3 regions of the Desulfovibrio inopinatus DSM 10711 genome follow, and region 3 is predicted to be linked to each of the others. Evidence: predicted binding sites of a transcription regulator. Region 3 holds the regulator's gene; each other region holds the start of a gene.
What was found. Region 3 encodes sigma-54, which starts transcription at its own class of promoters, with help from an activator protein. Its sites were predicted from a motif close to CTGGCACGGNNNNTGCTT; they were not measured.
Positions count from the first base shown of each region.

Region 1 (3,284 bases), on a different contig from region 3:
AATGGGAGACGGTCCGAAACGCAAGTGCGAGATGGTGATGCCACCGGACTTTTTGGAGTCGTACGCAAAATAGCCCTGGGCATAGAGCTCGGTCTTGTCGCCGATGATCTTGATGGCCTGCTTGTTCGCGCCAACGGTTCCGTCGGAACCCAGGCCCCAGAACTTGCACTGAATGGCACCGGCCGGGGTGGTATCGGCGAAATCGGCATCAATGGGCAACGAGGAGTTTGTCACGTCGTCGACGATACCGACGGTGAAATGATTCTTCGGTGCATCGGCATCCATGTTGGCAAAAACAGCGGCTACCATGGCCGGGTTGAACTCTTTGGAGCCAAGGCCGTAGCGGCCGGCAAGGAGCTTCACCGAGCGGCCGGCTTCAAGGCAGGCCGAGGCAACGTCGAGGTACAAGGGATCGCCAGCGGCGCCGGGTTCTTTCGTGCGATCGAGCACCGTGACAACCTTGGCCGACGCGGGGATGGCGGCGAGAACGGCTTCGTTGACGAAAGGACGGTACAACCGCACTTTAACCAAACCGACTTTTTCGCCCTTGGCCACCAGCGCATTGACGACTTCTTCAATGGTTTCACAACCGGAGCCCATAGCGATGATCACGCGTTCAGCGTCGGCAGCACCAACATAGTCGAACAAATTGTATTCACGACCAGTCAGTTCGGCGACCTGCTTCATCACCTCGGAGACGATGCCGGGCACGGCGTTGTAATACGAATTGGCAGCTTCGCGACCTTGGAAGTAAATATCGGGGTTTTGCGCCGTACCGCGAATATTCGGATGTTCCGGATTCATTGAGCGGGTACGGAATTTGGCCAAGGCGTCTTTATCGACAAGTGCGGCCATATCATCATAGTCGGAGACTTCAATCTTTTGGATCTCGTGAGACGTACGGAATCCATCAAAGAAATGCACGAAGGGCAGGCTTGCTTTCAGCGTGGCCAAATGCGCAACAAGCGCCATATCGTGGGCTTCTTGCACCGAAGCCGACGCGAGCAAGGCAAAACCAGTCTGGCGAGCAGCCATGACGTCGGCATGGTCACCGAAGATCGACAGGGCATGCGCAGCCAGAGCGCGAGCCGAAACATGAAAAACCGCGGGAAGCAATTCACCGGCGATTTTGTACATATTGGGGATCATGAGGAGCAGGCCCTGAGAGGCCGTGAAGGTCGTGGTCAACGATCCGGCAGCCAGAGAACCGTGAACGGCACCGGCGGCACCGGCTTCAGACTGGAGTTCGCGAACAAGCAGTTTTTCACCAAAAATGTTCTCGCGGCCGGCGGCGGCCCAGTCGTCACAAACTTCGCCCATAGTCGAGGACGGAGTGATGGGATAAATAGCGGCAACTTCGCTCATGGCGTAGGCCACATATGAGGTGGCGGTGTTGCCGTCGACTGTCATCGTCTTCTTGGACACGAAATCCTCCTTCGAGATATCGTCAGTGTTTCCACATAAACCTCGGCCTGCCGTCAGGGACGCGTATGAAACGACGACAAACCGAGGTAAACTGCCAGGGCAGGGGTGTGGGTACGTGGGTAGCCTGCGTGCTGAGGCTATGGGGGCAACCCCGGCAGTGATGCACATAAGGCAAGACCCGTGCCAGGAAGGTGATTCGAGAGTCAAAATGAATAATTCTAATTAATTATGATTGATTGGTCGGTCAACTGCGTAAGGCTTTGAGAAAATTAAGAATCAGAAAAAACAGAGCAGAGTCTTAAATTCTGGAAAATCAGAATAAAGAGAGGGAAGTTTTCTGGTTTTTTGGAATCGGTTCAAACGTGAAAGCCATGAATCGCCTTCACAATCATTTGTCGTTGACCTCTAAAACTCTTTTTAGAATTGCTTCTGCCCTCGGGACAGTTTCAGTACAACAAACGCCTCAAGCCAATGAGGCATTTACACGACACTCCTTCAGGAAGAGCTCAACAGTGTCTAACTCTAACTGAATATTCCATTCTCCTCTGACACCTTCTCAATATCTGCGATGCCATTCAGGTTCGGCACACGCCGCCGTGAAGCTGACTAACGCAAAAGAAAGCGTTCCATTCATTTTTTCATAGAACAACCTCAAAATGTTCCATATTCAACCTCTTCATCATCTTGAAATGGGTCGATCGGGAGTGGGGTCTTTTTATTTTGCTGATGTTGTTGATGGAGTTTCTTGCAAAGAGCGTATGTTCTTTGGGCTGAAGCGGTAAACCCCATAAGAGAAAATCTGAGAAATATCGGATTGAGCTTGGTATGTATTTTAAAGAAAATCGATCTCCCATAAACCATGTCTTGGAGAAGACCTTGCGGATTGGAAAATTTCTGGAATGCTATTTCATAGAGCCCGGTATTGCTGAAAAGATTAAGAACATACCTGAATTTATGTATTCGTCTTTCATCAACTCTCCCTTCAGCTATCAAATTCTCTTTTGATGTATTTCTTTCACCGCCATACCTCCCGAGAATACTCATATACTGAATACTACAATTGCGTGGTGATCTCCACAGGTAAAGCGTTTCCCCGTAAGCACATTGCTGACATGGAGTTGATGCAACAGCCATAACTTCCTTTTCAGTATCTAAAATAAAAGATTTCCACGCCTTACTCGATTTAAGCTGTGAAGTCGTATTCTCTGCAAGACCTTGAACGGAAAAGCTGAGAAAAATCAGAATGAAGAAACAGTATCTGATAAGCATACGCCCCTCTTTGAATAAAGCTGTCTCCGTTACGAAAATACAAATCTATGAAAGATTACAATAAAATGACACTCCTTGAGGAAAAGGCATGCGAATTCCATCAATATGGGGATACTTTTTCTCTGTAGCACGAATTTCGATTGGTATACAAGAGATGGTAAAGAAAAAGCAGTGAATCTCAACTTGATTTCAATTGGATCGACTCTTTCTCACCGTCATCAAGGCCTGTGGAGGCCACAAATTATCGATACGTTCATGAACGCAATCTTCCGCTTCTGAAATGAATTGAATGCTCTTTTCGAGCACTCAGTAAAGAGTGTTCTCCTATACCATGCAATACATACTAATGAAGTACACATTGACACGTTCCCATCAATATGGATGTTCTTTTTCAAAAATAAAATTAATGCAGAACAAATACAGCAAGGTGTCAATCTCAGATGGCTCAATTTTAAAATGATACTCTAAATAGTCATGAATTTTCATTAAATTATGGAACATGACCAGCCTTCGTTTAATATATTACAAAAATGAACACAACGCCCGCAGCGCTTCCTGATGATTCAAAAACACAAAGCATACACTAAAAA
Region 1 covers NZ_AUBP01000020.1:45,188-48,471, reverse strand. The annotation lists gene nifJ (pyruvate:ferredoxin (flavodoxin) oxidoreductase) at 1-1,425, opposite strand, end outside; gene G451_RS0112615 (hypothetical protein) at 2,077-2,694, opposite strand.
Region 1: nifJ (pyruvate:ferredoxin (flavodoxin) oxidoreductase) is a predicted target of sigma-54. The motif match lies at 1,595-1,612, and genes of this name have one in related genera.

Region 2 (3,284 bases), on a different contig from region 3:
AGTCGGTTTGACCAACTTTCAATTCATCGAAAATTTCGTATCCGATACCGCTGCCGACGAGATTGCCTTCTCCGGCAATTTGAAGACGCTTTTCATAGACGATGTCGGCCGGAACAAGGACAGTGGTACCGCCATTTTCCAATTTAAAGTTGATTTTGTCCGCCTTGAGCGCTTCCACAACCTTGGCTGCGTCCTCAGGACCGAGATTGGAATACAATACTTTATAGTCGGTCTGATTGAGAAAGTAGACCATGACGAAAAAGGCAAGAATGACCGAGGTGGCCAAGCCAGCGACCAGAACTCGTTGGGCCATGGTACGATCGGACCAAAAGCGGGCAACCTTTTCCCAGGTCTGTGCAAGGTAGGAAGGCATGGATAATCTCCGGCGTTCAAATCGTTAGTGATATATGGACCTAGAACTGCATTTTGACGAGTTCTTTGTATCCCTCAAGAGCCTTGTTACGGACAGCTGTCGTCATTTCCATGGCCAGGCTGGCTTTTTGCAGACTGATCATGAGCTCATGCACGTTCTGTTTTTCCCCGGAGGCAAACGCTTCGATCATGTTAGCTTTGTTCGACTGGAGATCGTTCACGTTCGTGAGCGAATTCTGGAGCGTTTGGGAAAATGATTCCCGAGGAGCAGGCGTTGTTGCCAGACTTCTATCGACTTTATTTTCGATACTGCGGGCCTGGGACATAGCAGCCTTGTAGGCATTGAGTGCGGTGGACGAGATGGGCATGGAGGTTCTCCCTTTTCTTTCGTTGGTTAACGACCGATTGCAAGAGCCTTGCTGAACATCTGTTTAACCGACTGGATGCTCGTTACACTGGCTTCGTAGTTGCGAGAAACATTGATAAGATTGGCCATTTCTTCGATGACGTTGATGTCGGGGTAGGCCACATAGCCGTTTTCATCGGCGTCAGGATGCCCCGGTTCGTACTGCATGCGAAATGGCCGGTCGTCGTTGACAATGCCGAGAACTTTGACTCCGTGAGTGTCACGATCCATGGCAGTCTGCATGGCGGAAGAGAACGGGGTATCAACAGGGGTCGATTCGAAGACCACCGTCTTACGTTGGTATGGCCCACCCTGCAGCGTGCGGGTTGTTTTGGCATTGGCCAGGTTCATCGACGTCACGTTCAGGGCTGTGCGCTGAGCAGACAGTGACGATCCGCCGATATCGAGTGCTGTCATGAAATCCATAATGCTTACCCTTCCTTATCTGCTGCCAGACTGAATGACGTTTTTCATGCCTTCGAAGTTCTTTTTGATCACCTGAGTCAGTGCATCGTACATCAAGGTGTTTTTCGCCATGATGGTCATTTCTTTGTCCAGATCCACGGCATCGGCACCGGCAACAGCTCTGGGTTTCCATTTCTCTTCGAATTCGCCTTCAAACGTGTTCGGGTTGAACACGGAGGGCATGTGTTCTTTGGTCGTCTGTGTCATTTTGCCGCGAGCATCTCGACCCAGAGCTGATTGAAGCTCTTCTTCGAACTCGATACGGCGGGCTTTGTATTGGGGGATGTCCGCATTGGCCAGGTTGGACATGACAATGTTTTGACGATCAAGTCGGATGTCGAGAACCTTGCTTGTCAGGCCGATTTCCGAAGGAAAAAAAGTTTTCATGTCGTAGCTCCTGGAAGTTTCTTCATTCCCTGCCGGCTGGATGTGAGCGTGAGAGGCAGGTTGGCTGGTATAAAGCAACTTGTGTACCATTCTGTATAATTGATTGATATAATAGTATTAATTTTTAATATTGATAAAAAGGGGAGAGGTGGCAGCGTTGTTGTATTGACGCTTTCCTCTTCTGGAGAAGGTCGGCGCATTGGCGGTCTGGCGGCAAGTCCTGCCGGGAGAGAGAACAAAAAATTGGTGGGAAATCTGAGAGGGGTGTTCTTTTAATCTCTTGTTATTGTTGTATAAATAGAGACCGAAGAACATGTTTTTTTCTCGATGTGGTGTTTTTCTTTGGGGATGGCACGCTTTCTGCTTGAAGCTAGGCAACTGCGTATTCCTTCCGCCCTCTGCGTTGGAACCGTTCGGTGGAGCCTGCAGAAACCTTATAAGGGATGCGTGTTAATGGAAGGGGACCCGGGATGAGAATTTTTTCCCGGTACATGGCAAGGGATTAGTAAAGATGCCAAAGCCTGGTGAAGATACTCCGGGAGCATCTTTAGCAACACAGGGGTTATATTATGAGCGGTCATCTCGATTACGAAATCAATAAAGAACTCGGCGAATGCTATCTTTTCATGGGCGAAATGGACAAGGCTGAAGAATACTACAAGAAGGCCGTGGCCAGTAACGGTGTTCATGCTGAACCATATCTCGGGCTTGCTACTATTGCCGTGCAGCTTGGCGACTTGGATAAGGCATATGCCCTGTACGTGAAGGCAAGCAAGATCGAAGAAAATGACCGCGCCCTTGCTGGCATGGCTTTGATTGAGCTTGAAAGCGGACGCCTTGATGAAGCCTATATTAATTTTTCCCGGGCAGTTACGTTGAATCCGGAAAATCATGTTGCCCTGTTCGGCCTGGTCCGTTTGGGACATATGGACAATAACCTGGAACGTATCATTCCGCATCTGCGCGATTGCCTGCAGAATGATCCGCTTCAAAATGACATTCGTTTCTCGCTGGCCGGTTGTTTGGTGAGCTTGGGCGAAGTCGAAGAAGCCTGCCAACAACTTGAATACATTCTTGAAAACGAACCCGGCCATGCTGCCGCGACGGAGTTGATGCAATACGTTGCAGCCGACGCTGCATAACAGACAGCGTCGATCACATATCCCCTCCCCATTTGATTCTTGGCCTGACATGCAGGGCGGATGCAAGCAGGCCAAGAATCAAAATAAAACGGGGAAATGATGTAATTGTGCCAAGGACCGGCCCTGTGGATGTGCGCAAGGATGCGCTGGGGGCTTGCCAAGCCGTCATGAATCTGGCATCGCCTCGTGAAAAAGCGAGGCATCCATGGAATTTTTGCCTATCAAACGCGCTCTTTTGAGCGTCACCGACAAAACCGGCTTAGTTGAATTTGCCGGTTATCTCCAAGACAACGGTGTTGAGTTGGTTTCCACCGGAGGAACCCGGAAAAAAATGCTCGACGCCGGATTGAACGTCATCTCGGTCAGTGATGTGACCGGTTTCCCTGAAATGCTCAATGGCCGTGTGAAAACACTGCACCCCAACATTCACGCTGGTGTGTTAGCGGATAAAGACAATCCGGAACACTTGACGACCCTTGAGTCATTCAATTTGCGGCCTTTTGATCTTGTCT
Region 2 covers NZ_AUBP01000017.1:141,502-144,785, forward strand. The annotation lists gene fliF (flagellar basal-body MS-ring/collar protein FliF) at 1-373, opposite strand, end outside; gene fliE (flagellar hook-basal body complex protein FliE) at 414-740, opposite strand; gene flgC (flagellar basal body rod protein FlgC) at 767-1,204, opposite strand; gene flgB (flagellar basal body rod protein FlgB) at 1,220-1,630, opposite strand; gene G451_RS0112230 (tetratricopeptide repeat protein) at 2,200-2,772, shown strand; gene G451_RS0112235 (IMP cyclohydrolase) at 2,978-3,284, shown strand, end outside.
Region 2: flgB (flagellar basal body rod protein FlgB) is a predicted target of sigma-54. The motif match lies at 1,703-1,720, and genes of this name have one in related genera.

Region 3 (3,284 bases):
TTTCGGAACGCCATCGGCATCGTTTCGAATTTAATAAAGCCTACTACGACGAACTCGAAAAAGCAGGCATCGTGTTCAGTGGGGTGTCCCCGGACGAAGAGCTTGTTGAAGTCATCGAATTGGCTGACCATCCCTGGTTTGTCGGCAGTCAGTTCCATCCGGAGTTTAAAAGCCGCCCCATGAATCCACACCCGTTGTTTCGCGATTTCGTCAAAGCCGCCAAGGTGTATCATGGGTAAGGCCAATGCATGTGGTGAGCTTGGGGTGCGCTTGGGAGCAACGGCATGAGCGATGGACCCAAAGTGATTGACCCAAAGTTGGCAGCCAAGCGCGTGAAACTGTTTGTCATGGATGTCGATGGTGTCTTGACCGACGGTGGCGTATACTATGATTCGCAGGGTGGAACCGTTGGCCGCCGCTTTAACGTGCAGGACGGTCTGGGCATTAAAATTGCTCAGGCCGCCGGCTTGGATATGGCTGTTATCAGTGGATTGCGGAGTACTCCGGTCGTCAAACGCATGGAAGAACTTGGCATCACGGAATATCACGGCGGGCACCTTCACAAATTACCAATTCTTGAAGGCATTTTGGAACAGCGAGGATTGGACTTTTCCCAGGTGGCATTTCTCGGTGATGACTGGATTGATGCGAGCATCCTCAAGCGCGTCGGCCTGCCGATGAGCGTTCCGAATGCACAACCTGAAATCCTTGAGATGGCTGCGTGGATCACGACACGACGAGGAGGAGATGGCGCCGTACGAGATGCTATTCGTTTCATTCTTGATGCACAGAATCGATGGGAACCGATGTGGCGACACTGGTCGGCATAATCATCACTCAAGGCTCGACAGGATTGATGAAGGGGAGTACTAGCTTCAAGGCATCTTTTTTGCTATGAAGACTCTCCCAGCGTAGAGGATGGTGTGCGCGTGTTGTCGCATGCTGTCCTGCGCGAGAATATGAAAACCAAGACGGATTATGGCACTCGAACTCAGACAACAACTCAAGCTGTCCCAGCAACTTGTTATGACGCCGCAATTACAGCAGGCGATCAAATTATTGCAGCTTTCACGTGTGGAACTCCTTGAGACTGTGCAGACTGAGATGTTGGAGAATCCTCTCCTGGAAGAAGCGGCCGAAGAGGAAAAGATTGAAAGAGCCGCACGCGACGAGCGTACCATTGACGCCAATACCACAGATGGCGCGATGGAAAAAGAGCTTCTGAAGAACGCGGAGTGGGACGATTATCTCGGCGATTTCTCCAGCACAGGCAAACAGGCGACGATGCGGGAATTCGAGACTCCCGAAGAAGGCATGTCGTTTGAAGCCCGATTGTCGGCCAAGACGTCACTGGAGGGGCATTTAAGCTGGCAGTTACGGTTATCCAACCTAACCGACCATGAGCTTGCTATCGCAGACGTCGTTATGGGCAACCTTGATTCGGCCGGCTATCTGCAGGCGACCATCAAGGATATTGCCGATATGGCCCATGCAGCGGAAGACGAGGTAGAGCGGGTTTTGCACCGAATTCAGCGTATGGATCCTATCGGTGTTGCTGCACGGAGTCCGAAAGAATGCCTGCTCGTTCAGCTCGAAGTGTTGGAGTATGACGACCCTGTTCTGCTGGAACTCGTCAGCGAACACCTCGAAGACCTGGAAAAGCGACGGTATAAGCCGCTCACAAAGAAGTTCAAGATAACGATGGATGATGTCAAAGAATATCTCGATATCATTCAATCACTCGACCCGTATCCAGGCGCAAGTTTTGGGTCGGGCGATCCTATCTATGTGAGCCCTGACGCTTTCGTCTATAAATACGATGATGAATTTGTTATTTTGTTGAACGAAGAGGGCTTGCCGAAACTTCAACTCAGCTCCATGTATGACGAAAATGCGCGATCCGGAGGAGATAAAGATTACCTCCAGGACAAAATGCGTTCTGCCATGTGGCTCATGAAAAGTCTCTACCAGCGACAGCGTACGTTATATAAGGTGTTGGAAAGCATCGTGAAATTTCAACGGGAGTTTTTCGAAGAGGGCGTCGGAAAAATTCGGCCTCTGATTCTGAAAGACGTTGCCGATGACATCAGCATGCATGAATCGACGGTTAGCCGAATCACGACAAGCAAGTACGTCGCGACGCCACACGGCATTTTCGAGTTGAAATTTTTCTTCAATAGTGCGCTAGGCCTTGATGATGGTGGTTCGGTTGGCTCGGAGTCTGTCAAAGCATCCATCAAACAGCTTATTGCCAATGAAGACCCCAAGAAGCCCATGAGCGACGATGCCATTGCGGACATTTTGAAGGAAACGCTCAATATCAATATTGCGCGCCGGACGGTGGCAAAATATCGTACAGCCATGAATATTCCATCGTCATCTAAACGTCGCCAAATTTTTTGACCTTGAGTTGAATTCGCAGGACATTTGTGGAGGATGTATGAACATCAGTTTTACCTTCAAGAATTTCGAGCCGTCTGAACAATTGCGCGATTACGCTGCGAAGCGGTTTGAAAAGCTTGATAAGTATGTGGTTAATACGGACAATGCCGACCTGCAGGTTAATCTTGGTGTCGAAAAGACCCGTCAGATGGCCGATGTTGTCTTTACGACGGATCGTACACATATTTCAGCCTACCATGAGTCCGAGGACATGTATGCTACCTTGGATTTGGTACATGATAAGTTGGAAGCCCAGCTTCGTAAAATTAATGAGAAATTGAAGGAGAGACGTCGGGGTGAGCGATTGGCGTCGGTCCGGACTCATTTTTTTAGCTATGATGACGATCAAGTTGGGAAAAGCGAACGCCAAATCGTTGCGATCGATAATTATAGTCCGAAGCCTATGAGCGTGGATGAAGCTGCAATGCAACTCGATACGCTCAAGTATGAATTTCTCGTATTCTTCAATTCAGAAACTGAGCGTATCAATGTCGTTTATCGCCGTAAAAGCGGAGATTTCGGCCTGATCGACCCTGGAGTGGAAGCGTAGATGCAACTGGTAGACTTTTTGGACAAAGATCTGCTTCTTCAAGATATCAAGGCGCAGACGAAGAGCGAAGTGCTGGCGGAATTGGTTGGGCCGCTCAAGACTCGATGGCCCGATCTCGATTTGGAACGGGCACGCCGTGTTTTGCTTGAACGCGAAAGCCTTGGCACCACAGGGATTGGTGACGGTGTCGCCATTCCTCACGGCAAACTTGATTCTATCGATCAGGTGGTCATTGTCGTCGGGCGGAGTTTAGCAGGTCTTGATTTCGATGCTTTGGATCAGAAACCGTGTT
Region 3 covers NZ_AUBP01000026.1:17,791-21,074, reverse strand. The annotation lists gene G451_RS0115475 (CTP synthase) at 1-239, shown strand, start outside; gene G451_RS0115470 (KdsC family phosphatase) at 285-830, shown strand; gene rpoN (RNA polymerase factor sigma-54) at 979-2,403, shown strand; gene hpf (ribosome hibernation-promoting factor, HPF/YfiA family) at 2,441-2,992, shown strand; gene G451_RS0115455 (PTS sugar transporter subunit IIA) at 2,993-3,284, shown strand, end outside.